Linked DNA regions of Nitrobacter winogradskyi Nb-255. The protein of the gene in region 1 interacts with the protein of each later gene in a pairwise test. Links are inferred from orthologs where the notes say so. Each region holds a gene or a part of one and is shown on either strand. Other genes may lie near its edges. The genes, in order: NWI_RS05605 and NWI_RS08660.

Region 1 (3,312 bases):
GCGTCGCAACTGCATCTCAACGCCGCCGACGCGGGCGACGTGACGGGCGAGCCGCTGCCGCCGCCGACCCCGCAGCAATAGACAGACATCCCTATAACGTTTTCGAACGAAGCACGTCCTCAGTTCACCCCGAGCTTCTTCTGCAGGCTCGACGACGAGGTGGTGTACTGGAACACCAACCGCTTGTCCGGATAAACGTAGCGATGCGCCTTCTGCGCCATCAGCGCGCCCTCGTGGAAGCCGGAGAGGATCAGCTTCAGCTTACCGGGATAGGTGTTGATGTCGCCGATCGCGAAGATGCCGGGGACGTTGGTTTCGAACGAAGCTGTCTCGACCGGGATCAGATTGTTCTCCAGATGCAGACCCCAGTTCGCCACCGGACCGAGCTTCATCGTCAGGCCGAAGAACGGCAGCATGGTGTCGCAACTGACCGTCGACGTCGTGTTGTCGCTGCCCTTCACCTGCGCGCCGGTGAGTTTTCCGTCCGCGCCTTCCAGCGCCGTGACCTGGCCGATCTTCAGATCCATCGTGCCGTCCGCGACCAGCTTGCGCATCTGCTCGACGCTGTGCGGCGCTGCGCGAAACTCGTCGCGCCTGTGCAAAAGCGTGATGCGCTTCGCCAGAGGATGCAGATTGAGCGTCCAGTCGAGCGCGGAGTCGCCGCCGCCGACGATCAGAATCTCCTTGTCGCGGAACTGCTCCATCTTGCGCACAGCATAGAACACGGAGATGTTTTCATAGGCCTCGATGCCGGGCACCGGCGGCCGCTTCGGCTGGAACGAGCCGCCGCCCGCCGACACCACGACGACCTTGCACTCGAACACCTGGCCGGCGTCGGTGGTGACCCGGAAGCCGGGGTCACCGATTTTCTCGATGCTCTCCACCATCTCGTTGAGATGGAAGGTCGGGTTGAACGGCTTGATCTGCTCCAGCAGAGCCTCGGTGAGCCCTTGGCCGGTCACCAGCGGAATGCCGGGAATGTCGTAGATCGGCTTCTCCGGATAAAGCTCGGCGCACTGCCCGCCGATCTTGTCGAGGATGTCGACAAGATGCACCTTCATGTCGAGCAACCCCAGTTCGAACACGGCAAACAGTCCGCAGGGGCCCGCACCGATAATCAGCACATCCGTCTTGATCGCTTCGCTCATGTCAAAAATTCTTTTCCGTTGAAATCTTGCGCCGGCCGGCAATACGGCCGCGCCGCTGCGTGGATATTCCTGACAGGTTTTCCTGCGCGAACGCACGTCCACCGCGCATCGCTATAACCAACTGGCCGGTTTGAGGAAAGCCTTAAACTGCCGCACCGCCTGGGCCGCTTTTAGCCCACATCACGCAGGCCACGTCACGCCGGATGCGGCCTTATGGCAGGGACAACCCCGATGGGCCGCCGAAGCCGGCCATGCGACGGGTCAAGCCTGCCGTTCCGGCACGGTCACCACGAGACCTTCGAGTTCGTCGCTCACCTTGATCTGGCAGGATAATCGCGAGTTCGGCCGCACGTCGTAGCCGAAGTCGAGCATGTCCTCTTCCATCGGCGTCGGCTTGCCGACCTTCTCGGTCCAGGCGTCGTCGATATAGACGTGACAGGTGGCGCAGGCGCAGGCGCCGCCGCATTCGGCCTCGATGCCGGGAACGGCGTTACGGATTGCGGCTTCCATGACGGTCGCGCCGTTCTCGACGTCAACAGTGCGGGTTTCGCCGGAATGGTCGACAAAGTTGATCTTGGTCATAGGGTGCGGTGCCGCCGAACAGATTATTGATAATGAGGAGTTCGGCTGTCCTATAACGAAACGATCGGGCCAGCGCCAGCGGTCGGCGCAAAAAGGGGGACATTCGTCGTCAGGATCGCAACAGGATGGCGCGGATCGCCTGGCAGGCCTGACCGACGGCGTCATTCAGCATCGCCCGCGGCTCCGCCGGATCGGCGCCGCTGCGGAGCGCGATTTCCAGATCGGCGGCGGCGGCGGCGACGTGAATGGCCCCGATCGCCCGCGCCGACCCCTTGAGCTTATGCGCCAGCATGGCGGCATCAGGCGGAAGCCGCGCCAGCGAAACGACCAGTTCGGCTGCCTGGCCGGCGAACGTCGCCAGGACCTCCCGTTCGAGGCCGTCATCACCGAGCGTCATGCGGTGGAGATGATCGAAATCGATCGGCCCATTCTCCGGAACCAGCGGTGGCGAAGGCATCCAGGCGACCTGTCCACAAGAAAACGACATTGCTGCTAATCCGGACAATCCGCCACGGCGAACCTGCCTCGCGGAATCGCCAGCCAATCACGGAACTGGTTAACAGAACGTTTCAGGTACGAGGCCGACCGTCCGCGTGATTTCGGTCAAATTCGGGCCGTCTCCCCGTTACTTTCGCGGTGATCGAACGGCTGGCGCCGCCGGCCGTTAACGATGATTAAGATTGTATTAATCACGACCATTTCATTCGAGACGCTAAGCCAATAGGATGTTGGGGGGAATGACCGACAACGGGCGGTGGCGATCGCCGCGCCTGGAACCAGCTTGGGGCTCGGGTCGGCGACCGGACTTGCAGCGGCGGCGCAAACTTGCGGGTTGCGTAACACGAGGGCGTGGACTGAGATGGCGAACAATCCCAAGAAGGTCAAAGATCCAACGGAAGTCGCTCTCTCCGCCATACAGGAGGCGCTGAGCGTCGGCGAAACGTCCGCCGCCGTCGACCTGGATCAGGTTGCGGCCCGTCACGACGGCGCCCCGCCGGTCCCGCCCGCCAGCCATGTCGACGACAGACCCGGCGCCCATGCCTCGATTGATCGGCCGGTCCTTGAAACCGCTGAGGGATCCCGCTTCTCGCGACGTCCCGCCAATGACGACCGCGAAACGATCGGCCAGATCCTTCAGACCCTCCAGAAGAGCGGCCCGTCCCGCAACGTCTACACCATGGCGACGCTGTTCGCCGGCATCTGGATTCTGGGCGCCGGTCTTCTGACGATCAGCTTTTTACCGTCGCTACAGGCGGCCCTCGGCCAGGGCAGCGGCGGCACGCTCGCTCTCGCGGGACTGATCGCCTTGTTTTTCGCTCCGGTGCTGCTGTTCTACTTCCTGGCCCATATGGCGTGGCGCGGCCAGGAATTGCGCATGATCGCGCAGTCGATGGCCCAGATGGCGATCCGGTTCTCCGAGCCGGAAGGCCTGGCCAGCGATTCGGTGGTGACCGTCGGTCAGGCGATCCGGCGCGAAGTCGCCGCGATGGGCGACGGCGTCGAGCGCGCCATCGCCCGCGCCGGCGAGTTGGAGGCCCTGGTCGCCAACGAGGTCGCCGCGCTGGAACGCGCCTATTCCGAC
Region 2 (3,082 bases), 610 kb from region 1 along the record:
CGGTTCTGCACCGGCCCATCAAAGACGCTGTTTACGTTTACCGCGCGTAAACTCCCTGTTGCTAACTTCAATCGATATTTACGTTGATATTTGCCGTTTAGGACGACGATCACGTGAATCGTCGGCAGGACCGCATCAGTGGTTGAGCTGAACGAACATGAACGCACCATGGCGTTCGCCGAGGTGGCGCTCGGCCAGATCCGTTCGCTGCGTCAGGCCGCGGTGCCGCGCAATTATGAAGTCTGGTACGTCTACGCCGCCGGATATAACTGCTCCCTCAACAGGACCATCAACGAGACGCTGGCGCGCAACGGAACGCTGAGCGACGTTGATCTCGAGCAGATCTACGATACCTATCTTTCTCCGATCAGGACGACCGAACGCATCGACAAGGTTGGCGCGCGGGTGATCAACGAAATCGACGAGGTGATACTTCTTATTACCGGCGCGCGCAGCATGGCGGCCGGTTTTGGAGACAGCTTGAGAGAAGCCGCCAGGCAGCTTGGCGCCGCCGGCAGTCATGCGCAGATCAAGTCGGTCATCGCGGCGTTGATGACATCAACCCTCGACATGCAGGAAGCCAACAAGGTTCTGGAGGACCGGCTGGAGCTCTCGAAGGTCGAGATCAATAACCTTCAGCATAGTCTTGAGGCCATCAGAGCTGAAAGTATGACGGATCCGCTCACCGGTCTCGGCAACCGAAAGTATTTCGATCGAGCCGTGGCCGACGCCGTGGCGCTGGCAATGAGCGAAGGCGAGCCGCTGTCGCTTCTGATGTTCGACATCGACCATTTCAAGTCGTTCAACGACAACTACGGACACCTGACCGGCGACCAAGTCCTGCGGCTGGTCGCGATGTCATTGAAGCAGAACATCAAGGGGCAGGACATCACCGCTCGTTACGGCGGTGAAGAATTCGCGGTCGTGCTGCCGAGCACCGCGCTGAAACAGGCGCTGACGGTCGCGGATCATATCCGGCGCGCCGTGATGGCCAAGGAGCTGAAGAAAAAATCGACCGGCGAGATCCTGGGCCGCGTCACCATCTCGATCGGCGTCTCGATGCTTCGCCCCGGCGATACTCCGGACTCACTGATGGAGCGCGCCGATGCCTGCCTGTACGCAGCCAAGCGTGGCGGCCGCAACCGCGCTATTTGCGAGACCGATCCGGAATACTTCGCTGGCGCTGAGACTCGCGTGGCATGAGGCTCTGCCCTCGCCCATGAACGGCGTCGCTTTCGCTCGCCTATGGTCTTCCGGCCATCTACGTCCTCGTTCCGGCCACGTCCTCAGGATGCCGTGACAAGTACGGTCATGAATGACGGATCCGGTTGAATCAGTCGCACCCGATAGTGTTTTCGAGCGAACCGGCCACGCTCTAGAACCTTTTCGCTTCTTATGGAATCAGAAGCGAGGCTGTATAATCTTGATTTAACGCGTTTTCTTCACGCGAACCGGTATCCACTTCGCTCGAAAACGCTCTAGCCGTCGATCTTGGCGGGCGTGAGCTGCACGGACTCACCGCAGCCGCAGGCTGACACCTGGTTCGGATTGTTGAAGACGAACTGGGCCTGCATCTTTTCGGCCTTGTAGTCCATTTCGGTGCCGAGCAGATACAGCACCGCTTTGGGGTCGACCAGAATCTTAACGCCCTTGTCTTCCACTACTTCGTCCGTCGGCCTGATATCGTGGGCGTATTCCACGGTGTAGGACTGACCTGCGCAGCCGCCATTCTTGATGCCCACCCGAAGGCCGACAATCTCTGAATCGGCTCGCGCCGCAAGTTCCTTGACTCTGGTCGCGGCGGCGTCAGTCAGCCGCATGACCTGCGGACGAGGCCGGGGTTTCGGCTTGGTTGCTGGTGTGCCTGGCGTCATGTCTGTCATCTGGTCAATCCTGACGGCAAATCAAGTCCGATCATAGCATCGGAGCGGATGGAATTCGTCACCACATATTGAGAACGGCGCGCGCCTCATCTGTCATCCGGTCGGGCACCCACTGCGGCTCCCAGACGATGTTGACATTGACCACCCCGACGCCGGGGACGCTCGCGACCGCGTTTTCCACCATAATCGGAAGTTCAGCCGCCGAAGGGCAGTTCGGCGTCGTCAGCGTCATCTCGACGTCGACAGCGCGATCATCCTTGATGTCAACCTTGTAGATCAGGCCGAGTTCATAAATGTCCGCGGGGATTTCCGGATCGAACACGGTCTTCAGCGCGGCCACGATGCCGGCGCCCATGCGCTCGGTTTCCTCCGCGGAAAGCGCGGAGCTGGTCTGCATGTGACAAGTCTTGTTTACAACCAGTTCGGCAGTGTCGCTCATGAGAACAACTCCCGGGCCTTGATCAGCGCCTGCGCCAGATGATCGATTTCCTCGCGCGTATTATACATGCCGAACGAAGCGCGGCAGGTCGCCGAAACATTGAAACGCTCTAAAAGCGGCATCACGCAATGCGTCCCGGCGCGAACCGCGATTCCGGCGCGGTCGATCACGGTCGCGACATCGTGTGGATGCGCGCCTTTCATCTCGAACGAGATCACCGGCCCCTTGTCGCGCGCGGTGCCGATGATGCGCAGCGAGTTGATCTCGCGCAGCCGCTCCTGGGCATAGGTCAGAAGATCGTGTTCGTGCGCTGCGATGCGTTCCTTCCCGATCGAATTGACGTAATCGATGGCGGCGCCAAGCCCGATCGACTCGACAATCGCGGGCGTGCCTGCCTCGAACTTGTGCGGTGGATCGCCGTAGGTGACCCAATCCTGCGCGACCTCGCGAATCATCTCGCCGCCGCCGTTGAAGGGACGCATGGAGACGAGATGGTCATGCTTCGCATACAGCGCGCCGATCCCGGTCGGGCCGTAGAGCTTGTGTCCGGTGAAGACATAGAAATCGCAGTCGATGTCCTGCACGTCGATCGCAAGGTGCACCGCGGCCTGGCTGCCGTCCACCAGCACCGGTATGTCGCGCGCATGAGCCAGCTTCACCACGTCCTTGACTGGAACGAGGGTGCCGAGCGCGTTGGACATCTGCGTGATGGCCACGAGCTTCGTCTTCGGCGTCAGCAGCTTCTCGAATTCCTCGATCA

What was found.
Region 2: the proteins of NWI_RS05605 (region 1) and NWI_RS08660 interact in binary tests that used the Escherichia coli proteins (3 or more experiments, as listed by UniProt). The link is inferred for Nitrobacter winogradskyi Nb-255 from one-to-one orthologs.

The regions. Positions count from the first base shown.
Region 1 is NC_007406.1:1,195,418-1,198,729, reverse strand. What follows is about bases 71-3,063. They hold NWI_RS05605 (2Fe-2S iron-sulfur cluster-binding protein), read right to left. Parts: upstream 1,731-3,063; coding sequence 1,410-1,730; downstream 71-1,409. Other genes in these bases: NWI_RS05595 (hypothetical protein), read left to right, coding at 2,590-3,063; NWI_RS05600 (Hpt domain-containing protein), read right to left, coding at 1,840-2,217; NWI_RS05610 (NAD(P)/FAD-dependent oxidoreductase), read right to left, coding at 120-1,148; NWI_RS05615 (hypothetical protein), read left to right, coding at 71-81. In the rest of the region: more of NWI_RS05615, read left to right, coding at 1-70; more of NWI_RS05595, read left to right, coding at 3,064-3,312. UniProt on the Escherichia coli protein: Ferredoxin are iron-sulfur proteins that transfer electrons in a wide variety of metabolic reactions. Although the function of this ferredoxin is unknown it is probable that it has a role as a cellular electron transfer protein.
Region 2 is NC_007406.1:1,804,427-1,807,508, forward strand. Bases 182-2,944 are described here. They hold NWI_RS08660 (HesB/IscA family protein), read right to left. Parts: upstream 1,884-2,944; coding sequence 1,479-1,883; downstream 182-1,478. Other genes in these bases: NWI_RS08655 (GGDEF domain-containing protein), read left to right, coding at 182-1,203; NWI_RS08665 (iron-sulfur cluster assembly protein), read right to left, coding at 1,942-2,322; NWI_RS08670 (cysteine desulfurase), read right to left, coding at 2,319-2,944. Outside these bases: more of NWI_RS08655, read left to right, coding at 169-181; more of NWI_RS08670, read right to left, coding at 2,945-3,082. UniProt on the Escherichia coli protein: Is able to transfer iron-sulfur clusters to apo-ferredoxin. Multiple cycles of [2Fe2S] cluster formation and transfer are observed, suggesting that IscA acts catalytically.